Regions from separate parts of the Colwellia sp. BRX8-4 genome, predicted to be linked through region 1. Evidence: predicted binding sites of a transcription regulator. Region 1 holds the regulator's gene; each other region holds the start of a gene.

Region 1 (10,592 bases):
ACAAGTTACACGTTTTCAGTGGTTTAAGTTACTCGCTATTTATAGCTTACTCTTTTTAACTTTATTTTTATCTTTAATCCCCTTAGCCATTCTTGCTAAAACACAATTTTCAGTGATTGGTGTTATGCTTTTCTTAGTCGCATTAACATTTATAGCGCCGCTATTTTATAATGTTAAAGGCATTTTATATCGAGAGATTTTTGGCATGCAGTTACAAGCGACGGATGTACCCGCTCAGCAAACGAGTGATACATTTTCAGCGTAAAGCTCTGTGCAAAACCTTATTGTTAACAAAAAGGCTACTATGATCATTCAATATTTGATGAGAACTGTGTTAATAAGTGTATTTTTTCTTGCGCTTATTGCGCCCTTCACTTTTTTAGCGCCAACTTTTGAACTTCCCACGCCGGAAGTAACAAACGTTGTTATCGTTCCTGTGGTCAAGGCGAAAGTAAAAGTGGTTGAGCAACCGCTTCATAACGTTAAGATCCCAAACTTTGCTTCTATAAGCGATGTTAAAACGAAAAAACGTCAGTTTTTCCGTTATATTTATCCAGCAATAGCGCAAGAGAATAGCAATATTCTTATGTTAAGGGCAGAAGTCTCCTTGATGATAGAAACACTTTTCCTCGAGGAAAATCTTTTAGCAGATCAACAAGCTTTGCTTGAGCGATTAATTAAGAAATATAAAGTTAATCAAAAACACTCGCCGCTACAGCAACTTAATGAATTATTGTTGCGTATTGATATTGTGCCTGTTGAACTAGTATTAGTGCAGGCAGCCAATGAATCAGCTTGGGGCACTTCTCGTTTTGCTCGAGTTGGTTTAAACTTTTTTGGTATGTGGTGCTATAAAAAGGGTTGTGGCATGGTGCCAAGAGGAAGAGATGACGGTGCTAAACATGAAGTAGCGGCATTTAATAGTTTAGAGCATGCGGTACAGCGTTATTTACACAATATTAATACAAATCATGCTTATGGTGTTTTTCGTTCAATTAGAGGGCAGTTACGCGCTCAAGAACAACCACTATCGCCACAAATCTTAGCAACAGGATTACTGCGTTATTCTATTAGAGGCACTGATTATGTCTTAGAAATAACAGAAATGATCCGCCATAATAAAGTGTATTTTGATAAAATATTGTCGAAGCCAAAACCTAAGGTTATTTAGGCTCGGCTTATTGTATTACGCGTCAGTTAATGATGGCGAGCGATAACATTCATTCTTTTAACTGGTGTTGTTATCGCGCTTAGATACTTGGTATTAATTAAGGTAGATTCTACTTTATTTCTATAATATTCAAACTGTTACTTAATGAAAGTTTGGCTTTTGAATTGTCTTCAATATTGACGTTGTTTGTTAATTGAGCGGCAATAATAGGTTCATCATCAAAAGCGATATCGCCACCATTGATAATGCCTGAATCAGCGTTAATCCCTTTAAAATCAAAAAGTTCACTGTCACACAAATGTGATGGAACCACATTGCGAATGGCAGTAAACATAGATTCAATTCGTCCTGGATGATTAACATTCCAGTCCTGTAACATTTTCTTAATGTTTTGACGTTGTAAATTAGGTTGAGAGCCACATAAATTACAAGGAATAATTGGGAACGCTTTTAGTTGTGCATATTGGATGAGTTCTGCTTCTTTACAAAAAGCTAACGGTCTAATGACGACATGCTCACCATTATCAGAGACCAATTTTGCTGGCATTGATTTTAATTTACCGCCATAAAACATATTTAGCATCAGTGTTTCAACCATGTCATCACGATGATGGCCTAGTGCAATTTTAGTTGCGCCTATTTCTGCCGCGACCTTGTATAAAATAGCTCTGCGTAAACGAGAGCATAAACTGCAGGTGGTCTTCCCCTCAGGTATTTTATCTTTAACAATAGAGTAGGTATCTTCTTGCGCAATTTTATATTCAACACCTAAAGCTTCTAAGTATTCGGGAAGGATATGCTCAGGAAAACCGGGTTGTTTTTGATCAAGATTAACGGCTACAATATCAAAATGAATGGGCGCTGATTCTTTTAACAACATTAAAATAGCCAGAAGGGCGTAACTGTCCTTGCCACCCGATAAGCACACCATTATTTTATCGCCATCTTCTATCATATTATATTGCGCGATAGCTTGGCCAACATGTCGTCTTAAGCGCTTCTCAAGTTTACTCAGCTGTATTTTTTGGCTGGGTGTTAAAGATGTTATTGGTGTCGCTGATTGAGCGCTCATAGTGTTTCCTAGAGATATTTGAAATAAAAAGTATGAATTTTACCGCGCGTAGTATAGCAAAAAGCCAAGGAAATCCTCGGCTTTTTAATGGATATTTACATATTTCAATATTAAGCTAATGGCGAGAGGTAACCATCAGGTTTTATCGCTAAGACATCACAGTTAAGGCGGTCAATGACATGCTCTGCAGTATTACCAATAAGTGCCGCTGAAATCCCCGTTCGACCAATAGTACCTAACACAACTAATTCAGCATCAACGTGCTTAGAAATGCTTTGAATAACATCTTCAGGTAAACCTTCTTTAACATGGGTATTTTTAAGCGGAATATTAAAGCTATTAGCATGGTCTTTCATCGCACTTTTGTGATGATTAAACATAGTGTCGTTATATTCAGAGGCGTTAAACTCTGGAATTTCAATGGCAATATTTACTGGCGTACCTGGATAAGAATTCACTAAATGGACATTGGCTTTAATCAGTGAAGAAAACACTATTGATTCTTGGGTTAACTTATTATTAAGCGCTTTGTGCTCATCATCATCGCTACCGATATTGAGTGCGGTAAGTAAATTACCATTGCTTGGCCAGCTATGGTCTTTAACCAGTAATACTGGGCAGGGACATTTCCTTAAGATATGCCAATCTGTTGGCGTAAAAATAACCGACTTTAGCTTGTCATGTTGATGGGTGCCTTTGATGACAATATCGAAGTTTTCAGCCAGTACTTTTTTTATGATCTTTTCAAATGGGCGATTATGCCAAATAATACAGGTATCTATGGTTATGTCTTGGTGATCAGTTTCTGAAATCTTTTCTTCTAACCATAGTTTACGATCATTAATAACCGATTGACGCATTGCTTCTCGCTCATCGCCAGAAAGCATGGTGGTCATTTCATAAGATAAATCATAAATGGTTAAAAATGCAGTGATCTGTCCGCCACTATGTCGTGCTAATTCAATCGCACGTTTCAACGCTTTTTGATTTTCAGTGGTTGGATCAATAACGGCTAATATTTTTTTATACTTATCCATAATATTTACTCCCTAGTTATTAAATAATATTAATAATAGACCATAATTAATAGATATTATTTGCTTTAAATCATAATATTTCAATAAAAAAAATGCTTAACATCTTTAATGTTAAGCATTTATCTATAATTATTTAAAAAAGCGATAAACTACAGTGAAGCACACTCGTTAAGTTTATCCATATTAAGTATTGTGATGAGTTTTCCATCAACTGTGATTAATTCATTTTTTTGAAAACGATTTAATAATCTACTGATGGTTTCAACCGTTAAACCAATATAATTACCAATGTCACTTCGCGTCATCGTTAGGCGAAAATCTGTTAGTGACATACCCCGTGCATGATAGCGACTGGCTAAGGTTGAAATAAAAGTTGCTAAGCGTTGTTCAGCATTTTTGCGGTTAAGTAGCGTTAACATTTCTTGATCTGAGCGGATTTCGGAACTCATCATGCGAAGAATTTGTTTTTTCAACTTAGGCATCGTATTCGATAATGAATCTAAAGTATTGTAAGGTATCTCACAGACCATAGATGTTTCTAAGGCTTTTGCAAAACTAGGATGCTCTGACTCAGCAATAGCATCAAAACCTAATAAATCACCCGCTAAATGAAAACCGGTAATTTGTTCTTCACCTTGTTCATTAACCGTAAATGTTTTGAATGTTCCAGAGCGAATAGCGTATAAAGCTTGCATTTTGTCGCCATCTTGGAAAATTTGTTCGCCTTTATGAATAGGGCGTTTACGGTCAATAATGCTGTCTAGTGTATCGAGTTCTTTATCATTTAAAGAGAAAGGTAAACACAGCTCGCTGATACTACAGTTTTGACAATGAATATGTTGAGATGTAGAACATGGCTTTTTATACATATTAACCTAAATGAGTTATCCCTAATTTATCGATCATATTAAAACAATTGCTTATATGCAAACATTAAACTGTATATTCCGTATGAAATTATCATTAGCGCCATTATTTTCTTGAATTTCGTGTTTGTTACCAACGACTTTATACCAAAAGAGCCAAGTGAAAGACTTAACAAGGCTGGTAAAGTACCTAAACCAAAACTGGTCATAATTAGGGCGCCACTGAGGGCACTTCCACTGGCTAAGGACCAAGTTAATGTTGAGTAGACTAAACCACAAGGTAACCATCCCCAGACTGCTCCTAATGCTAGCGCTTGTTTAGCATTATTAATGGGAATAAACCTTTTACTTAACGGGGATAGATAGCGCCAAAGGAACTTACCCATTTTTTCAACTTTTGATAGCCACATTAACCATTGGCCTAAATACAAGCCTAATAAAATTAAAAATACCGCTGCAAATAACCTTAAAAAACCTAATGGAACGCCAATATTCTTTATTGCAATAGAACTACTAAATCCAACGATTGCCCCAATTAAGCTATAAGAAAAAATTCGGCCAACATTATATGCACCGACCAGCTTAAATTTATCGCTGCCTTTTTGTTGCGGTGATATAGCAGATGTTAACATCGTTGTTATACCACCGCACATACCGATACAATGTCCCGAACCTAACAAGCCGATGATGAATGCCGATAAATAATCTATACTCAACATGGCTGTTATTTACTACCCGTATCATTTTTAGCTGTATTTTCGCTATGGGTTTCAGTGGACTTTTTGGTGGTAGTGTTTTCATCTTCATCAAACAAGATACTCATACCTTGTTTCTCTAAATCATCAAATTGTTCAGTTTTTACTGCCCAAAAAAATAAATAAATGGCGATAGAGGTTAGGATTATCGCTATGGGGATCAAAATATAAATAATGCTCATGGTCTTTATGCTCTATTATAAGTTTGCGTTTACTTTTTTAATAAACGTAACGAGTTAGTGATAACCAATATCGAACTTGCAGACATACCTATAACCGCCATATAGGGAGTAATGTAGCCTGAGACGGCAAGGGGCAATACGATAGCATTATAACCGAATGCCCAAAAATAATTTTGCCAAATAATGCGACGAGTTTTATTGGCGACCTGTCTTAATGTTGTTATCGACTTTAAACGATTATTGAGTAAGATAACATCGGCACCACTTTTAGCTATATCGGTGCCACTCCCCATAGCAATCGAGACATGGGCTGCGCCGAATACTGGCGTATCATTGACACCATCGCCGACCATAGCAACGGTTGAGTTTTTAGGCTGATTTTTTATTATCGCCATCTTATTAGCCGCAGTCAAAGTACTATGTATCTCGTCTAAATGTAGCAATGCCTGAACTTTTTTACAGCCAGCAGGGTTATCACCCGATAGCATGATGGTATAAATATTACTTTTCTTTAAGTCATCTAACAGCGTTTGGGCATCATTGCGAATTTCATCACTTAAGTAAAAAGCAGCGACTAATTGGTTGTCTGCTACTAATAGGCAAGAAGCCGTCGCAAATTCTGCCAACATACTTGATTCGCTAAGCAACCAATTAGGTTTACCGATTTGAAAGTATTGACCGTTCACTTTCCCTTGAATACCAGCACCAGATTTAATTTCAACGGCTTGAGTATGGTAGGAGTAATCACGAAATGCTTTAAACGGTTTGGCTAAAGGGTGCTCAGAATAAGACTCGAGCGCTGCTGCTATAGCTAAAACCTGCTGCTTGCTATAGTTAAGCTTTTTATTATTAAAGCGCTTTATTTCATTAATAGAAAAATCACCAGAAGTTAAGGTACCTGTTTTATCAAAAGCAATAGTGGTTAATTTTGGTAATGTTTCCATAACATGTGCAGATTTGATCATGATACCTTCACGGTTTAAGCGTGTGGTCGCACAGGTTAACGCTGTGGGGGTTGCCAGTGACAATGCGCAAGGGCAGGTAGCAACGAGTACCGATAAGGTGATCCAAAAAGCTTCTTCAGGTAAATGCTGTTGCCAATAAAATGCAGTACCTATAGCGGTTAGTAAAATAACCGCAACAAAGTATTGAGCGATTTTATCTGATAATTTTGCTAATTTGGGTTTATGCGCCTGAGATGATTCACTTAATCTGATCAGTTGGCTTAAAAAAGAATGTTCACTGGCTTGTTTAACTTCAACGTTGATATTACCGTCACCATTTATAGTGCCTGCAAAGACAGTATCGCCTATTGATTTATTTAAGGGTAACTGCTCACCCGACAACATCGCTTCGTTCAGTTGGCTGCTGCCTGTAATTATTGTGCCATCAGCGGGAACCACTTCGCCTGGTTTTATGAGTACAATATCGAGAGGACGAAGTTTTTTTGCTGGTAGTATGACTTCTTTTTCTGTTCCTTTATCATCAATGAGTTTTGTCGCTATCATCGGCATTAACTTAAGCAAGTTAGCCGAGACTTCCGCGGCGCGACTTCTTGCTCTAAATTCTAAAAATTTACCAATAAGTAGTAAAAAAGTGAACATCGATACTGATTCAAAATAGACTTCACCTTGCTGAGTGATTGTTGCCCAAGCACTGGCCGAAAATGCCAGTGAAATCGCTATAGCAACAGGAACATCCATAGATAAACGCTTCACTTTTAAAGCATTAATAGCTCCCTTGTAGAAGGGTAATGCGCCATAGGTGACAATAGGTAAGGTCAAAAATAAGCTCGCATAGCGTAAATAGATTAAGTTGTACTCATCCATGCCAGAAAAGGCGCCAAAGTATAAGCCAAAAGCGATCATCATGACTTGCATCATTAAAATACCAGAGATACCTAGGCGTTTAATATAATTATTACTTTGAGTTTTGTTAAGTTTTTCGGCGGTACTAGCTTTAAAAGGGAGGGCTTGGTAACCAATATTTCTGATATGATTAATCAGCTCACTAAGTTGTACTTCACTATTATTCCATCGAACAGTTGCACGTTGTGTCGTGGCATTTACATTAATTTTAATTAAGCCGTTTATCTTGATAAGTTGCATTTCGATAAGCCACGCACATGCCGCGCAGCTTATACCGTCAATCGTTAAAATTGCTTCGTTATATTCATCATTTTTATAAGTAAATTCACTTTGTAGGCTGTCATCATCAAGTAACTTATTACGTTGTAACTGCTCAGGAACTAGAGGCTCACCTTTTAGTGCGGGAGCTGTTCTAAAACGATAATATTCACCTAAACCGTTATCAATAATCGCTTGAGCAACACTTTGACATCCAATACAGCACATCGGCTGCATGGTATTCTCAATTTTTATTGATAAATCTAACCCATTAGGAACAATTTCACTGCAGTGATAACAAAGTGTTTTCATATGTTGAGGCCAAGCAAATAATTGGTTTTTATAGAGGTGTTGCTTAGGTGAGGTTAATCAACACCTAAGCTAATAGAGACTATTGGCGCTTAGTTAGCTTCTCTAACATTAGGAATAATATCGATAAATTCACTTTGAGGTAAGAAAATAGTATTTTGAATTTTCCAGTGATTCTCAAAAGGCGTTATGGTTAAGCGCCATTTTCCCTTTACTGGTTCATCAAAGACATGCCTAAAATAGCCATTACCGTCAGGCGTGAGTGCTAAATAGAAATCTCTATCAGCAAGAGTCGGGTGATAAAAATTAAGATTTAACACCGGGAATACTTTATCAATACCGGTAGGTTTGATAATTAATTCGTTATCTTGCAGTTTTAATGCAAAGCGCATCCCTAATTTTTGGGCAAGCTTTACTTTAGAGACTTCTAGGTTAATTGCTTTACCTTTTTTATAGTAATCACCAACGACTAATGGATCGGGATTATGGTTAGCAATAAAGTAAGTCGAAATACCAGCAACAACCGCGGTAGCGGGGAGAATAAAAACGAACCAAGCCCAAGGCTCTTTATACCAAGATGTTTTCATATTAAAAATTCAGTCGGTGAAAGTGCGCGTATTATACGACTTTTTTCTATTGGGAACTATTAAAAAACCAACAATTTACTCACTATTCTTGGCTTGGAAGATATAAAAAAACCTTGCGGTAATAATACCGCAAGGCTGATATATTGAGACTAATTAAACGCAGTTATTTTTGCGATAAACTATACACATATGCACTAACAAGATGTATTTTTTGTTCACCTAAAATATCTTTCCATGCGGGCATTACACCAGCTCGACCATTTTTAATAGATGACTCAACGGCACGTGGAGAGCCGCCATACAACCAGATGTTGTCAGTTAAGTTCGGCGCTCCTAAAGGAATACCCATAGCTAAACTACCTTTACCGTCAGCACCATGGCAACTTGCGCACAGAGCGAACTTTTCTTTACCGGCAGCAGCACTGGCAACGTCAACTTCACGACCACTTAAACTCAGTACATAGGCGGCAACATCTTTAACGCCTTGATCACCTAATGCTGAGCCCCAAGCGATCATACCGTTAGCATTACGACCATATAGAAGTGTATGCTTAATCGATTGTGGGTCTCCGCCGTATAACCAGTCTTTATCGGTTAGGTTAGGGAAACCGGTAGTACCACTTGCATTTGAACCATGACACTGAGAACAATTTTGTAAATATAGGCGTTGACCTACTTTTAACGCTTCTTCATCAGTGGCTAAGTCTTCAATGGTGCGTGCAGCATAGGCATCAAAAATTGGACCATATTTTAAATCGGCGGCTTCAATTTCACGGTCATACTGTACTAAATAACCATTTTCTTTTGCGGCGATTATCTGCGCTTTAGATTCAGCAAGATTCAAAATTCCTTGGTTAGAACTTTTCCAACCAATAAATCCAGTCCAATTACCTAAACCATAGAGTGCTAAATAACCAAAAGCCCAAATGATAGTTAATAAGAAGAATGTACTCCACCATTGCGGCAGTGGATTATTCAATTCTTCGATGCCATCGAAGGTGTGTCCCATTGACTCACCTTCAGGAACACCTGCAAAGTTCTTTAAACAATAGCGAAGTAGTAAAAAACAACCGACTAAAGTTCCTAGGGTTAAAACCCAAACCCATATATTCCAGAAGCTAGACATTTTTATTAGTCTCCTGTTTGCCATTCACGTCATTAAGCTCAGTCTTTTCTTTATCTTCTTCGAAGATAGAGTTTGCAGCTTCATCAAAAGCGCTTTTACGCTTTTTAGAATAAGACCAAACCACAATAATAATAAATAGTGCCAATATTAATAAAGCTATTAACCCTCTGAGGGTGCCATAATCCATCATCATTATTTCAACGCATGACCGAGAGATTGCAAATAAGCAATAAGAGCTTCCATTTCCGTTTTATCTTTAACCGCGTCTTTAGCACCGGCTAAATCTGCAGCTGAATATAACGGGATACGATTACCTTGTTCATCTTTATGGCTGCGATTGCGCGTTAAGAAATTAAAAGTAGCTAATTTCTTCTCGGTTAATTCGCCATCTAACTTGTTTTCAGCTAACCAGCTAAACGAAGGCATATTCGACTCTGGAACCACTGAACGAGGGTCAAGTAAATGCGCACGATGCCAATCGTCACTATAACGACCACCAACACGAGCTAAGTCAGGACCTGTACGTTTAGAACCCCACAAGAATGGATGTTCCCATACGCCTTCACCAGCGACTGAATAGTGCCCGTATCGCTCAGTTTCAGCGCGAAAAGGACGTATCATTTGGCTATGACATACATTACAACCTTCACGGATATAAATATCACGACCTTCCATTTCTAAAGCGGTGTAAGGTCTGAGGTTGTCAACAGGTGTTGTCGTTGCTTTTTGAAAAAACAACGGTGTTATTTCAACTAAGCCGCCAATACTTATCGCGAGAATAGTGAAAATAGCAAACAAACCAACATTTGTTTCAAATTTTTCATGTTTATTTTTCATCGTCAGCCTCCTAATCTATGGCAACGGGCTTAAGACTTTCGTCTTCAGCATAGATAGTTTTGAACATGTTGTAAGCCATCAATAAGAAACCAGCAACAACTAATACACCACCAACGAAACGGATAAAGTAGAATGGGTATGATGCCGTTAAACTTTCAACAAAGCTGTAAGTTAGCGTACCATCGGTGTTAACCGCTCTCCACATTAACCCTTGCATGACACCTGAAATCCACATAGCAACTATATATAAAACAATACCTGTTGTGTGTAACCAGAAATGCACATTGATCAACTTAATACTGTACATGCGACCTTGATTAAATAGCACTGGAATTAAATGGTACATAGCACCAATTGACACCATAGCAACCCAGCCTAAAGCACCAGAATGCACATGACCAATGGTCCAGTCAGTGTAATGAGAAAGTGCATTTACAGATTTAATTGCCATCATAGGACCTTCAAAGGTAGACATACCGTAGAAAGACAATGAAACAATTAAGAAGCGAAGAATCGGGTCATGG
Region 2 (10,592 bases), on a different contig from region 1:
GCCAATGGCGAAACAATTGATCAACTTACACAATTGATTGATGATTTAAAAAATAACCCAGATTCACGACGTCATATTATTACCGCTTGGAATCCTGCATTATTACCTGATACATCTATAAGCCCTGCAGAGAATGCTGCACAGGGCAAGCAAGCATTACCCCCGTGCCATACGCTTTTTCAATTCTATGTACTCAATGGCAAGCTGTCGTGTCAATTATATCAACGCAGTGCCGACATCTTTCTAGGTGTACCCTTTAATATTGCAAGTTATGCACTATTTACCATGATGATCGCCCAAGTCTGTGATTTAGAGCTAGGTGATTTTGTTCATACTTTCGGAGATGCTCATTTATACTCAAACCATATGGAACAAGTTGATGAACAACTAAGTCGCACTCCGCTACCTTTGCCAACTATGAAAATTAATCCTGAGATAAAAAGTATTTTTGATTTTACTTTTGAAGACTTTGAATTAGTGAATTATCAATGCCACGCTCATATAAAAGCCGCTATATCTGTCTAAATACAAACTTAATCGACTGAGCAATTGCACGTTATTGTTTCAGTCGTAGTAGGTGCTGTTAACCATGCATAGCGATAAATTTAGCTAATAACGTTTGCTCATTTTCATTATGCTTTGGATCTTTTTTGATACAATCAATAGGACAAACGCTAATACAAGTCGGCTTGTCATAATGGCCAACACATTCAGTACATTTATCCACGTCAATTTCATAAATCATGCTACCCAATGCAATGGCCTCATTAGGACATTCTAGATCACACATATCACAGTTAATACATGCATCTTCTATAATCAGTGCCATGGCCCTATTACGCTACTTGATTTTGTGTAAACGGTTGGCGTGTTGTGCCACCTTCATTAAGGTAGCGCATAATAATACCAAAAGTTAAATCGTGCTCAGTTACTAACGAAATTGATACTTTATGACCGGACCCTTTTGCGTCAATAATAACTTCACCTTTGGCGTTCTCCATATGAGATAAAACAAAAGATGTATTACCTAGCGGTGTCATTAACTCTAAACGGTCACCGACTAGAAATTTATTTTTTACTTCTATTTCTACTAAACCTGTTATTTCGTTGCGGCCTAATATTTCACCAACAAATTGCTGAGTATCACTTTTTGAATAACCGTAATCAGAATTTTGTGTGTCACTATGGCGGTGACGTTTTAAGAAACCTTGGGTATAACCTCGGTGAGCAAGATGTTCTAAATCGGTATTTAAATTTTGATTAAAAGGTTTATTACTTAAAGCATCAGAAATAGCTTGGCCATAAATTTGTGCTGTTCGAGCACAGTAATAAAATGATTTAGTTCGACCTTCAATTTTTAATGAATGCACGCCTATTTTTATTAAACGTTCTACATGTTCAACGGCACGTAAATCCTTTGAATTCATTATATAAGTACCGTGCTCATCTTCAAATGCTGGCATATATTCACCGGGTCGACCTTGCTCTTGCAATAAAATAATATCCTCAATTGGTTGTTGCTCTGGAATAATGATTTTAGCTGAATCAGGGATAAATAGTTCTGGTTTTACTTTAATGTCTGGCTGTACCGCTATTATATCACCGGTTTCGTTTTCTTTTGCTTGGTGGCTATCATATTTCCAACGACAAGCATTTGTACATGTTCCTTGATTTGGGTCGCGTTTATTAATGTAACCAGACAACAAGCAACGACCAGAATATGCCATGCATAAAGCACCATGAACAAAAACTTCTAATTCCATTTCAGGGCATCGAAAACGAATCTCTTCAATTTCATCAAGCGATAATTCACGTGATAAAATAACGCGCTCAACACCTTGTTGATACCAAAACTTTACGGTTGCCCAATTAACCGCATTAGCTTGCACAGATAGATGAATTGGCATATCAGGGAATTTTTCCCGTACCATCATGATAAGGCCGGGATCAGACATGATCAGGGCATCGGGCTGCATTGCTATAACGGGCGTAATATCTTTAATAAACGTTGTTAATTTACTGTTATGTGCAGCAATATTATTGACTAAGTAAAACTTTTTACCTAGGGAATGAGCTTCATTAATACCAATTTTAAGATTCTCTAAATTGAATTCATTATTTCTCACCCGTAAAGAGTAACGGGGTTGCCCTGCGTACACAGCATCAGCTCCGTAAGCAAAAGCATAACGCATATTTTTTAAGGTTCCAGCAGGCGATAATAATTCAGGTTTTAGCATAATGAACAACATAGATGATTTATATTAGCGGTATTATAAAAACATCGTTTGTCATAGGTAAACAGCTTATCAGGCGGTTCTTTGATGAAAATCATATTAAGTGATTAAAAACTAGAATTTTAAATATTTGAGCATTTGTCTAATAAAGATACAGTATTGAAAAATTTACTAATATTTGACCTAAAATAATAATATAAGCAAAAAACTGTGCTACTTTTTAATGTAATACAATTGATAATTGACAAATGATAATAATAATTAAGGTGAGACTATGGGAACTGAAAATGCCCTTTATACAATTTTAGTAGAAAAAATTAAACAAGATGCGCTTGTACTTCCAACCTTGCCAGAAGTAGCACTGAAAGTGCGCCAAGCGGCGGATGACCCAAACATTAACTTAAAACAAATGAGTGATATTATCGGTCATGACCCTGCTTTATCTTTGGGTATGTTGAAAGTAGCGAATAGCGTTATTTTAGGACGTTCTGTTAAAGTTGAAACAGTCAACCAGGCTGTAACTCGCATTGGTTTGCGCCAAATCAAAAGTATCGCAACAGCGATGGCGTTAGAGCAAGTATTTGTTTCAAAAAATGAAATAGTTTCAATGTATTTGAAAAAGTCATGGAAAAAAACCGTCGATGTAGCCGCAGTTGCCATCAGTTTAATGACTTTTTATATCCAAGACCATAAACACACATCATTAACGTTAGACACCTTAACATTGGCGGCACTGGTTCATAATATAGGTGTTTTACCCATTTTAACTGAAGCTGAAAATCATCCTGATGTTTTCGCTAACCCGACTTTTTTACAGCAAGCTATTGCTAAGTTAGCTGCGGATATTGGTGGAGAAGTGACTAAAGCGTGGGGATTCTCAGATGAATTTGTCACTTTAGTAACCAGTTGGAGTGATTTAACGGTATTACCTTCTGAAACTCATTATTTGGACTTCATTCGTGCAGGTGCTATTCACAACGGTATTTTCAAGAATGTATCAACCTGTGAAGTGTTATTAAAAAGCTATGTGAATAAAGGTATTTTACCTGACGTGGACTTTATGAAAAGTGAAGAATTTCAACAGATGGTTACTGATGTAAAAACTATGTTTAGTTAATAACAATAAAGTTGTAGACAATAAAAAACCCTGAAATATCAGGGTTTTTTTATATCTATAACTTTTAAACCTACAATTAATACTTCACAAAGGAAGTTTAATAAGCTTACTTAGCGGCACTTAACCCTTGATTGATGTTGATTAAGTCTTGCTCACTGATTGTACCTGCCGCACGTTTTAACGATAAAATTGATTGTACATAATTATAGCGCGTTGATGATAAGTTACGTTTTGCGTTATATAAATTACGCGTGCTATCTAACACATCAACAATAGTACGAGTTCCTACTTCAAAACCAGCTTCCGTTGCTTTTAATGCACTATCAGCACTAACAACAGATTGCTCAAGGGCTTTGATTGCCGAAACAGCAGCAATAACGGTGTTGTAAGCATTACGTGTATTACGAACAACATTACGATAAGTTAACTCTAAATCTTGGCTGGCAGCAACATAGTTGCTCTGTGCTTCGCGAACAGCACTTGACGTAGCGCCACCAGAATAAATAGGTACGTTTAACGTTATGCCGATAGACTGACTATCTAAAGCAGGGTTTTCAAAAGTGGCATTGTTTACTTCGTTATCTTGATCTCTAGCACCATAACTGCCCGATAAACTTAATGTTGGATAATGACCAGATCTTGCGATATTAATATTTTCTTTAGCAACATCAACCGCTATTTTTTGGCTAATTAAATCTAAATTTTTTGCTTCTGCTGTTTGTTGCCATTCGTTTGCACTGTCGGGTATAGGGCGTGAGGTACTGAAACGTTCAGTGTTTAAAACACTTAAGTCTCTTGGATACACATTGGTAATTACCCTTAACGCTTCTTCTGCAGTGTAAACACTGTTTTCAGCGCGAATTTCAGAAGTAACGGCATTATCGTATTGCGACTGTGCTTCATGCACGTCTGTTACTGCTTTTAGACCAACAGAGTAACGTTGTTTTGTCTGTTCTAATTGACGCTCAATAGCCGCTTTCTCAGCTTTAGCAAAATCTAAATCGTCTTTAGCACTTAAAACATCAAAATAAGCGGTCGTTACTCTAACAATCAATTCTTGTTTTGCTGCTTGATAAGAAACATCACTGCGGTGCGCGGCTTTTTTGGCATTATCTAATCTTAACCATGTACTATGATTGTATAATGACATACTTAAACTCAAGCCATAGCGCAAAGTATCAGATTTATTGGTCAATGTTCTATTTGATGATTGCCCATCATCCGATGTTGGAATAAATTGATCTTTACTCATTGTGTAGCTAGCTGAAGCACTGATCTCTGGTAATAAAACAGCTCTGGCTTGATCTATGCCTTCTTTTGATGCGTTAAATAAAGCCTTTGATCTCAATACGGTAGGATCATTTTTTTGTGCTTGTTGATAAACGCCCAATAAATCTTCAGCGTTAACTAACGTAGTATTAGTTACACAAACCAAACCAATGATCAGTGCCGTAATTGTTTTTTTCATGAGTGAGCTATTCCTTTGAGTGTGCCATGTACGCTATATTATTATGATACTATCGTATCTTGATTTTTGAATTAGCTAAATAAAATAAGTGTTTGCGAATGCATTCTAGTGTAACAAAATGTTTTATGCTAGTGCTCGCTTTATTATAGTATCTTCATTTATTTTAAATTTTTATATGGGAAATAAAGCCACTCAATGCCTAACAAAAATACAAAACCATCAAAGTTTTCAAATAAAGACGTCACTATTTATCAACAAAAAACCTGCTACCAAGGTGTGTTTAAAATGGATGAGTATCAACTTAGTCATCGATTATTTGATGGTGGCGAAAGTAAAGTATTAACGCGCGAAGTTTTTGAACGTGGTCATGCGGTAGTCGTTATTCCTTACGATGCGACCTATGATCGTGTTGTGTTAATCGAACAATTTCGAGTTGGCGCTATTGGTCAAGGAGACACGCCATGGCTATTAGAGTTTGTCGCCGGTATGTTTGGTCAAGATGAATCGCCTATTGATGTTGCTATTCGAGAAGCTAAAGAAGAAGCCGACTTAACGTTAAATGCTAATCAACTCGATAAAGTGCTGGAGTATTTTTCAAGTCCTGGTGGTATGAGCGAAGTTATACATTTATATGTTGCTAATATAGATAGCAAAAATGTCTCAGGGGTGCACGGTTTAGAAACTGAAAGTGAAGATATTTTGTTGCATGTCATGTCAAGAGAACAAGCCATGTCGTTGTTAGAAAATGGAAAAATCACCAATGCAGCAACAATAATTGGGTTACAATGGCTACAGAATAACTTTCATCAACTACAGCAGAAATGGTCTTCGTAAATGATACAGCAAAGTAAAAAATATCAGCCAAGATTATCAACCTTAATGAATCTTTGTGAAGTTAACTATATGTTTTTAGTTCGCTTATTGGCCAGTCATAACGATGAAGAAGCGGTTGGTGATGAGCGGCGTTTTTTTATTTCTGATTTTTTATCTTACAAGATAACAATACTCGAAATTACTCGCTACACCAGCTTGGTGAGTATTCGCCAAGAACTGCCTAAGACAAAAGCAGTCGTTACTGGAGAAGATAACAATAATAAAACGGTATTTGACCACATTTTACGTCCCAAAATGATTATCCGTTTATATCATGATGCTCGAATGGCTGAGGTGATCAGTAATCAAGACATCAAACAAGTTAAACCTCGTTACGATTATCCTAATAGTAAAATGCATTTACCTGATGAAAAAGAGCAAATTAATCAGTTTCTTAAAGAATGGCTGCAACTTTGTTTAAAGTTAGGCCAAGTCAACTTATCACTTTTTGAGTAATCCTTTTGTCTTCTATTTTTAAAATTGCGCAAATAAGCGACTGCCATTTGTTTTCTCAAACAGATGGTTTGCATCATGGTGCTAATGTTTACCATAATTTAGTCAGTGTTTTAGACGACATTAAAAATCAGCATTTAGTCGATGCTATTGTATTCACCGGTGATATAACTCAAGACCATAGTGAAAAGTCTTATCAACTTTTTGTGCAAGCTGTTGTTGAAAGTGACATAGCGATACCTTTTTATTATTTGGCGGGTAATCATGATGAACTCGAGTTATTGGATAAATATTTATCTGTTCCTCCTTTCAATCGTGAAAAAGTCTTTAATGATAAATATTGGCAAATTGTTTTACTTAATAGTAAAAGTGAAACACCGAAAGGTCTGGTAACACCAAGCGATTTATCTGCATTTGAGTCAATCGTTGATGATAAAAAACATCAATTAGTGATGATGCATCATCACCCATTAGATGTTGGTTATTTTATTGATCAACACGGTTTAGAAAATCAAGCAGAGTTTTGGCAAACGATTAATAAGTTTTCGAGTATCAAAGCCATTACCTGTGGTCATGTGCATCAAGCATTAACCTTGTATTCAGACCAATCACCAGCCATTCCCTTATTTACTTGTCCCGCTACATCGATTCAATTTGACACCAATAAAAGCGCTGGTGCTTCAAATGGACAAGGGCCAGGCTATCGTGTTTTTTCGCTATTTACTGATGGAAAAATAAAGTCAGACAGCTACTTTTTAACAAAGGAATAAAATGTCTAAACAGGTTAATATTTTATATCTACATGGTTTTAATTCATCACCACAATCGATGAAAGCACAACTGACAAAGCATTACTTTAATGAACATTTTCCCGAAGTCTCATTTTTTAGCCCTCAGTTAGCTTCGTCACCAACGGCTGTTATCGAACAATTAACGACACTAATAGACTCAAAAAGCGATAAAGAAAACATTTGGTATTTTATTGGTTCATCACTAGGTGGCTATTTTTCAACGTATTTATCAGAGAAATATCAAGGCAAAGCCGTATTAATTAATCCGGCGGTAAAGCCCTTTGAATTATTAGTTGATTATTTAGGTGAACAAACTAATCCTTACACACAGGAAGTTTATTACATTGAAAAGCATTTTATTGAGTCATTAAAAAGCCTTGAACAACAATTTATTTCGAAAAATAATTACTTGGTCATGGTACAAACAGGCGATGAAGTGTTAGATTATCAAAAAGCTGTCGATAAATATTGTGACTGCCAAATAATTGTCCAGCAAGGCGGGGATCACAGCTTTATTGATTACTCGAAAGTGTTACCTAAAATTGCGATGTTTTTTAATTTATACCCAACGAGTCAATAAAGTAGACCGATAGGTATTAAAACATTTTTTAATCATAATCATTATTAGAATAGTTAAATGAGCGAACAATATAATTCAGACTCCATTGAAGTCCTCAGTGGTTTAGACCCAGTACGACATCGTCCAGGTATGTACACAGATACTTCTCGCCCTAACCATTTAGGCCAAGAAGTTATTGATAACTCGGTTGATGAGGCTTTGGCTGGGCATGCGCAAAATATCACCGTTGTGCTCGATAAAGACCAATCACTGGAAATTATTGATGATGGTCGAGGCATGCCAACCGATATTCATCCCGAAGAAGGTGTCTCAGGTGTTGAGCTTATTTTCTGTAAACTTCATGCCGGTGGTAAATTTTCTAATAAAAATTATCAATTTTCTGGTGGTTTGCATGGTGTTGGCATTTCTGTGGTTAACGCACTTTCTACCCGAGTTGATGTTTCAGTTCGCCGTGACAGTAAAGTGTATGAAATGGCTTTTGAGCATGGTGAAAAAGTTGAAGAGTTACATGAAACCGGAACGGTTGGCCGAAGAAATACCGGTTCACGCGTAAAGTTTTGGCCTGATCCTAAATATTTTGACTCAGCAAATTTTTCAGTGCGTCGCTTAGTACATTTATTAAAAGCGAAAGCTGTTTTATGTCCAGGCTTGACCATCAAGTTCCATGACAAGAATGAAGATAAAAAATATCAATGGTATTACGAAGATGGATTAGTCGACTACCTGAAAGATTCTCTTAAAAGCTGTATTTGTTTACCTGAAGACCCTTTTGTTGGGACTTTTTCTTCTTCGCATGAAGCCGCTGATTGGGCCGTAACTTGGCTCTCTGAAGGTGGAGAGGGCATTGGAGAGAGTTATGTCAATTTAATTCCAACCATCCAAGGTGGTACACACGTCAATGGTTTACGCCAAGGCTTATTGGAGTCAATGCGCGAATTTTGTGAATTTAGAAACCTCATTCCTCGCGGTGTAAAATTAACGCCAGATGATATATGGGACAAATGTTCATATATTTTATCGGTGAAAATGCAAGAACCACAATTTGCAGGACAAACTAAAGAACGTTTATCTTCTCGACAATGCGCCGCTTTCGTTACCGGTGTGGTAAAAGATTCTTTTAGTTTATGGTTAAATGAACACACTGAAATCGCAGAAAACCTTGCTGAATTTTGTATTTCAAATGCTCAGCGACGCTTGCGTGCCAGTAAAAAAATTATTCGTAAAAAAATTACTCAAGGACCTGCTTTACCCGGGAAATTAACTGATTGTGGCAGTCAAGATATTGCCCGAACAGAATTGTTTTTAGTGGAAGGAGACTCGGCGGGAGGTAGTGCTAAACAAGCGAGAGACCGTGAGTTTCAAGCAATTATGCCGCTTAGAGGTAAAATTTTAAATACCTGGGAAGTCGATTCCGGACAAATACTGGCTTCACAAGAGGTCCATGATATTTCAGTGGCATTAGGCATAGATCCAGATAGCGATGATTTATCAGAATTACGCTACGGTAAAATTTGTATTCTTGCCGATGCCGATTCCGATGGTCTTCATATCGCAACGTTATTATGTGCTTTATTCATGCAACACTTTTTACCTTTAGTGCAACGTGGCCATGTTTATGTGGCTATGCCACCACTTTATCGTATCGATGTCGGTAAAGAAGTTTTCTATGCCTTAGATGAAGCCGAAAAAGACGGTGTTTTAGATCGAATAGAAGCTGAGAAAAAACGTGGTAAAGTTAATGTACAACGTTTTAAAGGTCTGGGTGAAATGAACCCTCTGCAACTACGCGAAACGACTATGGATCCCAATACACGTCGTTTAGTGCAATTAACGGTAGATGAGCACTCTGAAACGATGGAGTTAATGGATATGCTACTGTCAAAGAAACGTAGCCCAGATAGAAAAACATGGCTGCAAAGTAAAGGTGACATGGTCGAAATTTAGCCATATTTAGTTTCTTAACACCAAAGCATGAGTTAACTCATGCTTTTTTTTGCGCTTTTATCTAACAACTGTTTTTTAAAGAATATTTGCATACTCTCTCAATATGAAATAACATATGTTTTTCCATATATATGAAAAAACATATGTTAAGTGTGTGTTGTTATTTTATGTATGTTCCAAATAAGCTTTAGAATTAATGCGGTGCCAGTTATGAATAATGATAGGGTGGTTCAATTTTTTAAAAATTTAGCTGATGATACTCGGCTAAAAATAATTTTACTTATACAAATGGAAAAGGAACTGTGTGTCTGTGAATTAACGGCCGCTTTGTCTTTATCTCAACCTAAAATATCACGTCATATTGCCCAACTTAAATTACATCATATTCTCAGTGAACGAAAAGTAGGACGCTGGGTTTTTTATAGTCTCGTTGATGCAATGCCATTTTGGCAAAAAGAAGTCATCGAGTTATCAAGTCTTAACAATCAAGCATATTTAACCGCATGTGTAACAAACCTTATTGATATGGGCAATCGTCCGAGCAGACAGCAAAAATGTTGCGAATAACCTTAATAAATAGGAATAAATCATGACAATTAAAGTAGGTATTAATGGCTTTGGCCGCATCGGACGTTTAGTTCTACGTGCGGCATGGCAATGGCCAGAAATAGAGTTTATTCAAATTAATGATCCCGCAGGTGATGCTAAAACATTAGCACACTTACTGAATTTTGACTCTATTCATGGTCGTTGGAAATTTGATGCACAAGTCGACAATAACCAAATGATCGTCTGTGATGAAGACGGTGAACATCACATTAATATTAGTCATAATTTAACCATAGCTGAAACTGACTGGTCACAATGTGATGTTGTTGTAGAAGCTTCTGGAGTGATGAAAACGACCAAACTATTAAGTGCTTATTTAGCACAAGGTGTTAAACGGGTTATGGTTACAGCACCCGTAAAAGAAGAGGGCGCCTTAAATATTGTCATGGGCGTTAATCATCATCTTTATAACAAAGCACAGCATAAAATTGTCACTGCTGCTTCTTGTACCACTAATTGTTTAGCGCCAGTGGTTAAAGTTCTCCAAGACAGTGTTGGCATAAAACACGGCAGTATGACGACT
Region 3 (10,592 bases), on a different contig from region 1:
CTTAAACAGTGCGAAAGCCTTGCAGGCGATGGGTGGCAGACAGCATATTTATCAAAAACTCGTTATCGACTTTCATAAAAGTACCCTAAAAATTCCTCAAAAAATAGAGCAAGCTTACCAAGATAAAGACGTTGAAAGTTTATATCGCATGGTTCATTCTTTGAAATCTAATGCCGCTTACATTGGTGCCTTCTGTTTAGCTGAGTTATCAGCAGAGCTAGAAGGAAAAATAAAAGAGCAACCTGAGAACTGTTTATCACTCATGAGACAACTGATAACAGAACACCAGAAGATATTATCAGCCTTAGCGACCTTGACTAATAGCAATACAGATTTATTAAGTGATGAGCCTAAAAAGGCCATTAACAAAGAGTTACTACTCGTACTGTTAAATTCTATTGTCGACTTACTTAAAAAAGAAGATGCAGAAGTCGAAGACTTATTACCGCAGTTACTCGAATATACCCGAGGAAGTGATCTCGTTGAACTTGTTGATAATATTGTCGAATTAGTTGAAGATATCGAATACGCTAGCGCATTAAACCGTATCGAAGCATTAAGGAATAAACTTGTCTATTAGTCGGCTCAAGGGCAAGTGAGTATTAGTGGGTCAAGTTTGGCTTGATTATTATCTGTTTTAAAAGAAAAAAGTTGATAGCGGAAAATGAAAACTTTAGAGCAAATCATTTTAATTGTCGATGACGATAAAGCAAACCGTAAAATGCTAAAAGAGTTGTTGCAGGAACAAGCAAAAATTATTTTTGCGAAAAATGGTAAACAAGCCAGAGAACTTGCTAGAAAACATCTTCCTGATCTTATCTTATTAGATGTGATTATGCCTGATATTTCTGGTTTTGAGGTCATCGATTCTTTGAAAAATGACCCTAAGACAATCAATATTTCGGTCATTTTTATCACAGGTTTAGCTAATGATGATGATGAAGAGCGTGGTTTTAATTTAGGCGGCTGTGATTATATCTATAAGCCCTTTAAACCCAACATTGTTATTGCTCGCGTGATGATGCATTTAGAATTAATTCGTCAACGTAAAATGTTAGATGAAATTGCTCATATTGACGCCTTAACAGGGGTTAATAACCGGCGTAAGATGGATCTTGTTTTAAAAGATGAAGTTGCAGCAAATAAATATGAGCATACCAATTTACTCGTGGCAATTCTCGATATAGATTACTTTAAACAATATAATGATGGCTACGGTCATGGCGCTGGCGATGTTGCTTTAAGGCAAGTCGGACAGGCGCTTCGTGAAATCTGTGTAAGACCACGAGACTTTATCGCACGCTATGGTGGTGAAGAATTTGTGCTCATCTTACCTGATTGTGATAAAGCGGGCGCTGAAATTATGCTCAGTAATATTGCTCAAGCGATCAAAGATAAAAAAATCAAACATCAGTATTCTAGTGTGTCGCCACAATTAACAGTCAGTGTTGGTGCTGTGGTGGTTAAGTCGTCTCAGTCTGTTGTTGTCGCTAATGTTATGAAAAAAGCGGACAGTTTACTCTATCAGGCGAAAAACAATGGCCGTAATCAATACTGTCTTGCTGAGCTGAGCTGAGCTGAACGAACTAGGCAAATTGTTTATCAACAGCGCCGGATGTTAGTTAATTTTTAGCCAAGTGATAAAACACCCATGGCGTTATAATTTAATCACTGTCTTGCTGAGCTGAACGAGCTGAACGAACTAGGCAAATTGTTTATCAACAGCGCCAAATTTTTGTTAACTTTTGGCGCAAGAGATAAAAAACATTTGGCATTATCATTTAATCACTGGCTAATCTTTTGCCTTTTCAGAAATAGTGACAGATACTTCTATTAACTGTTTCTTTCGTATTAATTTAAAAGGTAATACGGTGCCAGGTTGAGTTTCAGCCACAATATCTTGTGCTTGTATAAATGAACTAATGGCGACATTATTAATCTGGTAAACGATATCACCCGGTTGTAAGCCAGCTCTAAAGGCAGGGCTGTTCTTTTCAACGCCAGCAATAGTAAAACCTTTAAAGTTGTTTGGTAGCGAGTTGATACTTACGCCTAAGTAGCCACGTATTACCCGACCATTAGCAATTATTTTTCTCATCACTTTATGGGCGAGTGAATAAGGAACGGCGAAAAATATTCCCTGAATATTCCTTTCTGTATCAATGAACTTTCTTGAATTAATACCTACCAGTTCGCCATTAGTATTAATAAGCGCGCCGCCGGAATTACCATCATTAATGGCCGCGTCCATCTGTAATAATTCTAAATAATTAATGACACTTAAACCGCTACGACCTGTGGCACTTATCACGCCTTGAGTCACTGTTTGTCCTAAATTTAGTGGATTACCTATCGCTAAAACCACATCACCAGCAAGTGATTGTAAATCAGCTCTTTGTGGAATAACCGGTAGGTTCGCTGTGTCTACTTTAAGGACGGCTAAATCAGTATAAGTATCATAACCAATAAGTTCTGCAGGAAAACGTTGGCCATTTTGCAGATCAACATTAATTAAATCAGCATTTTGTACGACGTGAAAATTGGTTAATATATATCCGTTAGAATCCATAATAACCCCCGAACCTAAGCGGGTAGATCTTCTCGCTTTTGCACCATAGACAGGGCTAGTGCTTATATCTTCTGAATAGATGTTAACAACAGCAGGACTGGCGGTACTTACTGCTTTTGCATAAGATAATGGTTGTTGTTGTGGTTGATTGTTTTGTAGTACTTGCAAAGTGTTGTTGCGTAACTCTGGCACTAATAGAAGTAAAGTGACAGCTAACATCACGCCATAACTGGCTGGACGAACAATGTATTTTATTAGGTTTATTATGTTCAAAATTAATTTTTATGATGAGTGTTTAATATCGCTAGCATAGCATAGGTCTGCTTTAATCTTATAGTTTGAAAAATAAAAAAGGCTCATAAAGAGCCTTTAGATAAGTCCATTATCACCCTTGCGGTGTTAGCGGATCATTAAAAATAATGTGCTATTACCCCTGACAATATTGAGCGCAAAAACCCCTTTGTTATCATTTAAGTAACTGCGTAATTCACCTATAGACTTTATACGCGTGCGGTTTATTCCGCTGATCACGTCACCTCTTTGTAAACCAATAGCGGCGGCGGGACTTTCTTCTTCGACTGACTTAATATCAATACCTTGATCATTCGTACTATTTTCAAGTTCAGCGCCATCTAACATTCTGTGAATGCTTGCGGCCTCTACTTTTGCTGTTTCTTGTTTTTTAAGCGTAACGTCATAAGTCTTTTCTGAGCCGTCTTTTTTGATGACCGTTAATTCAACAGACTTGCCTGCGCCAATTGAGCCAATCTTTCCTCGAATGGCGGCAAACGTTTTTACCACTTTTCCGTTCACTTTGGTAATAACATCACCAGACTCAATGCCGGCATCGGCAGCAGCAGAATCAGCAACGACTTGCTCGATAAAGCCACCTTGGCTCGACTCGAGTTCTAGTGCCTTGGCGATTTCACCATTGACACTTCGGCCTAACACGCCAAGTACACCACGGCGAACTTCGCCGAACTCAATCAATTGTCTAACAATGTTATCGACCATATTACTGGGTATGGCAAAGCCAATACCCACATTGCCACCATTAGGGCCTAATATCGCCGTATTAATGCCAACAAGTTTACCGTGTAAGTTAATGAGTGCACCACCTGAATTACCGCTGTTGATAGCAGCATCAGTTTGAATAAAGTCTTCGTAATTCTGCGCGTTTAATCCGCTACGTCCTAAAGCACTTATAATACCTGAAGTGACGGTTTGCCCCAAACCAAAAGGGCTACCAATGGCAACGGCAAAATCTCCAACTCGTATATCATCTGAGTCAGCTAATTTTACTTCAATTAAATCTTCAGCGTCTATTTGTAGTAAAGCGATATCACTACTGGCATCGGAGCCAATTCTCTTGGCGGTGATTTGACGACCGTCTTTTAACGTTATTTGAATTTCATCAGCTTCATTGATGACATGATTATTAGTGACTATGTAGCCTTGTGCAGCATCAATAATGACCCCTGAGCCTAAACCTCGAAATTCACGTTTTCTTGCTTGGTTTTGTTGAGGATTACCAAAGAAAAACTTTAAAGCATCTGGTACTTTAGATTTATCTTCGTGGGTACCAGTAACCGAAATTAGCACGACACCCGGAGTAACCTTCTCTAGCATCGGCGCTAAACTTGGCAACTGTTGACCACTAACGGAAAAAGGTAAATTGGCTTGGACGGGCAAACTTGCCACGGCAATAGAGCCGGAAAGAAGAATACTTGTTGCTAAAACAGACAGTTTTTTCATAAAAGAGACAACCTTCTTATAAACATAAATGATTAATGTAATTTTATACTTAACTAAAGACCTATGCTGTGTGCGTTAGTTCCAAAGAACATTAGCCTACATTTGTAACACTTTGTTTCTTGTCGGCAAAAAGTCCACTCGCTTGACCTGAGTAGTCAAGTGGTGGTTCTGTGCTTGTTTCTTCACTCTTACGTTCGGCTCGGCTGTGACGTAATGATACGGTTTGTGCAAGTTGTTCTTGTGTTTCTTTTGAGAAAAAAGGCATGCCATCAACGTCTGAAGGTGTTGCTTGTTTTAATAACTGCGTACTTTTTTCCATTTGCAACATGGCTGTTTGGCAAGTGCTATTCATTTTGTCCAAAAGTATTGTTGAATCATCTAAATGTTCTGCAACATCGAGTTTATATTGCGCTAAAGCGGCTTCACTATTACTAACGCGTTCACTAAGTTTCTGGTTGTCTTGGACTGATGCAGATAAAAAACGACTAGCAACAAAACCTATTGCCGCACCAACTAATAAAAGAAAAATTGCTAAAACTATATCCATAGTGTCAAACCCTCGTTATATTCAATAAAATTAGTAAAAATATGGGAACTTATTTTGTATAATAGCGCTTCTGTTCGCGCTTACCTAATGAATATGATTGCGAATTTGTTAATTTCAAGAAAATATTTCATTAGTCCTGTAAAGACTTTGTGAAACAAAATATAAGTGGCCAATAAATGATCAAGCTTTCACCTCTAGATAAGTATAATGAAGATTTAACTCGTGATGATTTTTTACATGACGATGCGCAGGAAAATGCGGTAAAAAACTTACAGCGTCTCTATGAAGATCTTCAAAATAAACCCTTACCCGTTGAAGGATTTAAGAAGGTGCTTAATCGCTGGAAGCGCATTGTTGCCTCATCTGAAACCAAAACCATACAAGGACTTTATTTTTGGGGTGGCGTTGGTCGAGGGAAAACTTATTTAGTTGATACATTTTATGATTGTTTGCCTTTTGAAAATAAAATGCGTGTTCACTTTCATCGCTTTATGCACCGTGTTCATCAAGAATTAAAAACATTAACCGGGCAAGCTGACCCATTGAAAATAATTGCCAAACGTTTTGCTGATGAAACCTGTATTATTTGTTTTGATGAATTTTTTGTTTCCGACATTACCGATGCAATGATCCTTGGCGCTTTGTTTGAAGAATTATTTGCACATAATGTTACTTTAGTGGCAACGTCAAATATTATACCTGACGGTCTGTACCGAAATGGTTTGCAACGCGAACGTTTTTTACCAGCTATTAAACTCATCAATAAACATTGTGATGTGGTAAATGTCGATAGCGGTATTGATTACCGTTTGCGAACCCTAGAGCAAGCCGAGATTTACCATGCTCCACTTGATGCAGAGGCAAGTGAAAACCTGGCGCAATATTTTATTCAATTGTCGGTCAAACCAGGTAAGAAAGATGTTGACGTTAAAATAAATAATCGCTCATTATCGGCGATTGAAGAGTCAGACGGTATTGTGCACTTTGACTTTTCGGTGTTGTGTGAATCCGCACGTAGTCAAACTGACTATATGGAGATAAGTCGTTTGTATCACACGGTATTATTAGCAAATGTTAAACAAATGAGTGTCGATCGTGAAGATGCGGCCCGTCGATTTATTGCCTTGGTTGATGAATTTTATGAACGTAATGTAAAATTAATTATTTCTGCTGAAGTCGAAATGGAAAATTTATACAGCCACGGTGGTTTGGAATTTGAGTTCAAACGTTGTTTAAGTCGTTTACAAGAAATGCAGTCACATGATTATTTAGCAAGTAAGCACTTACCTTAGTGAGATAGTAAAACTTACTTAAAGATAATTATAAAAATGCCGATTTAACGATCGGCATTTTTTTATGCCAATTTTAGCGTTATTACGCTAACTAGCTATATGTTGTGTTGTTTATTGATCTTGATCGCAATATGTAGTGCTTTGGCTTTTGTCATTTATTTTTATAGGTAATATACACCAAAAATAAAATGATAAAGGAATGCTGATGACAAACGCTTTTTCACCAGGCTTAGCGACAAGTATTAAATTACAAGCCGCTTCAGTTGATATTTGGGATAAAAAATACCGCTTAAAAGACAAACATGGCCACCCGCAAGAGAATACTATTTCAGAAACATTTCATCGAGTTGCCTTAGCGCTCGCGGATATAGAAAATAAAGATAAGAAAAAGTGGTACGAGAAATTTGTTTGGGCGATGGAATGTGGCGCCTATCCTGCGGGACGAATAATATCAAATGCAGGTGCCAAAAAATTTAAGCCCGCCACATCAACAATAAACTGCACGGTTTCAGGCACTATCGACGATTCAATGACGGGTATATTAACTGCGGTGCACCAAGCAGGCCTAACGTTAAAGGCGGGGTGTGGTATTGGTTATGAATTCTCAACTTTAAGACCTAGTGGTGCCTTTGTTGCTGGCGCCGGTGCCACAACTTCAGGTCCACTGTCGTTCATGGATATCTTCGATAAAATGTGTTTTACCATTAGTTCTGCCGGCGGGCGGCGTGGTGCGCAAATGGGGGTTTTTGATATCTCTCACCCTGATGTTAAACGTTTTATTTTAGCGAAGCGCGAGGATGGTCGGTTACGGCAATTTAATTTATCACTACTGATCAGTGATGAATTTATTGCTGCTGTAAAAAATCAACAAGACTGGTTACTCAATTTTCCTATTTCTCACCAAGAGTTACTTGCCGATGATATCGCTATCACCGATCGGGATAAAATACTCTTCAAAGAGAATTATTTTGATAACGCTTATATTAAAAAACATAATTATGTATTGAATCATGAAGGTAAAATCGCCTGTAAAATTTATAGCACGATACCAGCTGTTAGGCTGTGGGATATGATAATGAGCAATACATTTGACTATGCTGAACCAGGTTTTTTACTCATTGACCATGCTAACGAAATGAATAACAACTGGTTTTGTGAAAAACTACGTGCAAGTAATCCCTGCGGCGAACAAATATTACCGCCCAACGGTGCTTGTCTGCTGGGTTCAGTAAATTTAGTTAAATTTGTTGAGCAACCTTTCACTTCTAGTGCGAAATTTAATTGGGATAAATACCGCGAAGTTATTAAAGTTTTTACCCGCATGCTCGACAACGTAGTAGAAATTAATGGCTTACCACTGCCTGAACAACAGCAAGAAATTCAAAGTAAGCGCCGTCATGGTATGGGGTACTTAGGATTAGGCTCAGCTCTGACATTATTAAAAATACCTTATAATAGTCCTGAAGCCCTGGCTTTTACTGACAAAGTATCAAAAGTTTTAGCGATAACGGGGTGGCAAGAAGCGTTAAATTTAGCAAAAGAAAAAGGTCCTGCGCCGATACTTGCACAAACGTTCGTGGTAACTCAGCAAATGCTAGTAAAACGCCCCGAAATGATAAAAGACGGCATAAAAGTGGCGGATAAAATAAAAGGTTCAGTTCTGCACGCAAAATACAGTCGTTATATGCAGCGTATCGCTGAAGAAAATCCTGAACTTGTCGAAGCGTTAGCTGAGGTTGGCGCCCGTTTTACACATCATTCTTCAATAGCACCCACAGGCACTTTAGCGCTCAGTCTAGGTAATAATGTATCTAATGGTATTGAACCAAGCTTTGCACATGAATATCACCGCAATATTATTCGTCAAGGTAAGAAATCAAAAGAATCCGTCGCTGTTTCAAGTTATGAACTGCTGGCATATCGTCATTTTATCAATAAAGATGCTTTGGCATATAGCGAAGATGACAATAAAAAGCTGCCTAACTATTTTGTATCTGCCGATGCCATCGCTCCTAAAGAACATGTTGATATTCAGTCTGCGGCACAATACTGGATAGACTCGTCTATTTCAAAAACAATTAATGTTCCAACTGATATCGATTATGAAAACTTCAAAGATATCTATTTGTATGCATACGACCAGGGCTTGAAAGGCTGTACGACTTTTCGTTTTAACCCAGAAGTCCATCAAGGCGTATTAGTAAAAGACGAAGAACTCGCTAATGTAACGTATCAGTTTACCTTAGCCGATGGCACTGAGATTTTAGCGAAAGGTAATGAAGAGGTGGTTTACGACGGCGAAACGCATACGGCTGCAAATCTTCATGACGCTTTAAAAGAAGGTTACTACGGTAAGCTCTAAAAGCCCTGGCAAAAAATAACGAGGAAACTAATAATGAGAGAAATTAATCAAGCGATCACTGCGGTTAAGGTGTTAGTTGCTGATCAGCTGCCTGTTAAAGAAAAAATAAAAGGCATCGCGGATAAACTCACCGAAAGTACAAAACGTCCTGAAATGTTAATTGGTTCTACTTATAAAATAAAACCGCCAGTATCAGACCATGCTCTTTATATTACTATTAATGATATTTTGCTCAATCAAGAAAGTGACCAAGAAACTCGCCGTCCTTTCGAAATTTTTGTCAATTCAAAAAATATGGAGTTTTATTCTTGGGTAGTGGCGCTAACACGGGTTATTTCAGCGGTATTTCGCAAGGGAGGTGACTGCACCTTTTTAGTCGAAGAGCTAAAAGCAGTATTTGACCCCAAAGGTGGCTATTACCAAAGAGGCACAGGTATATTTATGCCATCGGTGGTCGCTGATATTGGCCATGTTATTGAAACACATTTAAAGGCATTAGATATGTTGCCAAAAAGTGAAAGAGATAACCACCAACAAGCCTACATTGAGGAAAAGCGCCAAACAATAAAAGCTAAAGAGGGAAGTGAGCTATTAGCTTTTCCAACCACAGCAAGCCAATGTGTAAAATGTTATCAAAAGTCGGTAATCTCATTAGACAATTGCGCTACTTGCTTAAATTGCGGCGATTCAAAATGTGGTTAGTTACTAGCTAGCGATTGTATTCGTGATAAAAGTTTAAAAAAAGTGCAATTGATTGTGATTTATAGGTGATCTTAGTAGATAACTTCTGTATAATCCGCGCTCCCTGCGTTACAAATGCCTACTGTTTTTGACTTTTGTGAAAAGTAGTGGCGATGGACTCGATACTCGAAGGGGTAGAGCGTGGTCTTTTTAACCGGTGATGCTAATTCTTAGCATTCATCATTTAAAGTAACATAATAAATATTGGGTTTTTTAATGAAAACTTTTGTAGCAAAACCAGAAAGCGTACAACGCGAATGGTTCTTAGTGGACGCCGAAGATAAGACTTTAGGACGTATCGCTACTGAAATTGCAACCCGTTTACGCGGCAAGCATAAAGCAGAATATACTCCTCACGTAGATACTGGCGATTACATCGTTGTTATTAACGCTGAGAAAGTGAAAGTAACTGGTAATAAAGCGAAAGGTAAAATTTACTACTCGCATACAGAATTCCCAGGCGGTCTTAAGCAAATTAGTTTTGAAAAACTAATTGAAAAAGCTCCAGAGCGTGTTTTAGAATTCGCAGTTAAAGGTATGTTACCTAAAGGTCCTTTAGGTCGTGAAATGTTCCGTAAGCTTAAAGTTTACGCGGGCACTGAACATAAGCATACTGCACAACAACCACAACTTTTGGAGCTTTAAGCAATGGCTGATAATCAATATTACGGTACTGGTCGTCGCAAGAGCTCAACTGCTCGTGTGTTCATGAAAGCTGGTAACGGTGCAATTACAATTAACAAGCGTGACATTTCTGTATACTTTGGTCGTGAAACGGCTCGTATGGTTGTTCGTCAACCATTAGAATTAGTTGAAATGTTAGAAAAGTTTGACTTTAACATCACTGTTGTTGGTGGTGGTATTTCTGGTCAAGCTGGCGCAATTCGTCACGGTATTACTCGTGCATTAATGGAGTTCGATGAAACTTTACGTGGTTCTCTACGTGTAGCTGGTTTCGTAACTCGTGATGCTCGTAAAGTTGAACGTAAGAAAGTTGGTTTACACAAGGCTCGTAAAAAGCCACAATTTTCAAAACGTTAATATTTACCTTATACGTTTTCAAAAAACCGACTTTATGTCGGTTTTTTTATATCTGTCATTTAGAAAAATGAGCATCCGCAGTAAGGTAACTTCGTGGGCTGTTTATTATAAAAGCGACCTTAGGCGATAATAAATAATACAGTGCGAGTTCCAATAAAATGGTAAACTTTAAAGTATCAGTAATAAAAATAATATGCGGGAAAATAGTCGTATTATTGAGCTGTTTACTGAGCACTTTTTCGATGGTTAGCAATTACACTCAACTATATAAGCATTAAAATAATT

What was found. Region 1 encodes FNR, which switches genes on or off when oxygen is low (the NO sensors DNR and NnrR bind a similar motif). Its sites were predicted from a motif close to TTGATCTAGATCAA; they were not measured.
Region 2: the regulator FNR is predicted to act here: its motif matches at 2,319-2,332, upstream of yegQ (tRNA 5-hydroxyuridine modification protein YegQ).
Region 3: the regulator FNR is predicted to act here: its motif matches at 6,278-6,291, upstream of H4J56_RS05350 (adenosylcobalamin-dependent ribonucleoside-diphosphate reductase).

What each region holds. Positions count from the first base shown of each region.
Region 1 is NZ_JACGVS010000009.1:24,418-35,009, reverse strand. It holds gene H4J56_RS09335 (hypothetical protein) at 1-265, shown strand, start outside; gene H4J56_RS09330 (glucosaminidase domain-containing protein) at 323-1,171, shown strand; gene ttcA (tRNA 2-thiocytidine(32) synthetase TtcA) at 1,281-2,243, opposite strand; gene uspE (universal stress protein UspE) at 2,354-3,280, opposite strand; gene fnr (fumarate/nitrate reduction transcriptional regulator Fnr) at 3,430-4,149, opposite strand; gene H4J56_RS09310 (sulfite exporter TauE/SafE family protein) at 4,188-4,865, opposite strand; gene ccoS (cbb3-type cytochrome oxidase assembly protein CcoS) at 4,871-5,083, opposite strand; gene H4J56_RS09300 (heavy metal translocating P-type ATPase) at 5,113-7,521, opposite strand; gene H4J56_RS09295 (FixH family protein) at 7,611-8,105, opposite strand; gene ccoP (cytochrome-c oxidase, cbb3-type subunit III) at 8,269-9,231, opposite strand; gene H4J56_RS09285 (CcoQ/FixQ family Cbb3-type cytochrome c oxidase assembly chaperone) at 9,224-9,418, opposite strand; gene ccoO (cytochrome-c oxidase, cbb3-type subunit II) at 9,424-10,068, opposite strand; gene ccoN (cytochrome-c oxidase, cbb3-type subunit I) at 10,079-10,592, opposite strand, start outside.
Region 2 is NZ_JACGVS010000010.1:90,551-101,142, forward strand. It holds gene H4J56_RS10345 (thymidylate synthase) at 1-525, shown strand, start outside; gene H4J56_RS10350 (YfhL family 4Fe-4S dicluster ferredoxin) at 584-829, opposite strand; gene yegQ (tRNA 5-hydroxyuridine modification protein YegQ) at 837-2,237, opposite strand; gene H4J56_RS10360 (HDOD domain-containing protein) at 2,509-3,351, shown strand; gene tolC (outer membrane channel protein TolC) at 3,458-4,819, opposite strand; gene H4J56_RS10370 (NUDIX domain-containing protein) at 5,015-5,653, shown strand; gene H4J56_RS10375 (DUF1249 domain-containing protein) at 5,654-6,148, shown strand; gene H4J56_RS10380 (metallophosphoesterase) at 6,154-6,915, shown strand; gene H4J56_RS10385 (YqiA/YcfP family alpha/beta fold hydrolase) at 6,917-7,516, shown strand; gene parE (DNA topoisomerase IV subunit B) at 7,574-9,460, shown strand; gene H4J56_RS10395 (metalloregulator ArsR/SmtB family transcription factor) at 9,671-10,027, shown strand; gene H4J56_RS10400 (ArsJ-associated glyceraldehyde-3-phosphate dehydrogenase) at 10,050-10,592, shown strand, end outside.
Region 3 is NZ_JACGVS010000004.1:114,903-125,494, forward strand. It holds gene H4J56_RS05320 (response regulator) at 1-580, shown strand, start outside; gene H4J56_RS05325 (diguanylate cyclase domain-containing protein) at 665-1,576, shown strand; gene H4J56_RS05330 (trypsin-like peptidase domain-containing protein) at 1,793-2,842, opposite strand; gene H4J56_RS05335 (Do family serine endopeptidase) at 2,969-4,324, opposite strand; gene H4J56_RS05340 (YhcB family protein) at 4,416-4,871, opposite strand; gene zapE (cell division protein ZapE) at 5,048-6,163, shown strand; gene H4J56_RS05350 (adenosylcobalamin-dependent ribonucleoside-diphosphate reductase) at 6,369-8,525, shown strand; gene H4J56_RS05355 (NrdJb) at 8,559-9,227, shown strand; gene rplM (50S ribosomal protein L13) at 9,483-9,911, shown strand; gene rpsI (30S ribosomal protein S9) at 9,915-10,307, shown strand.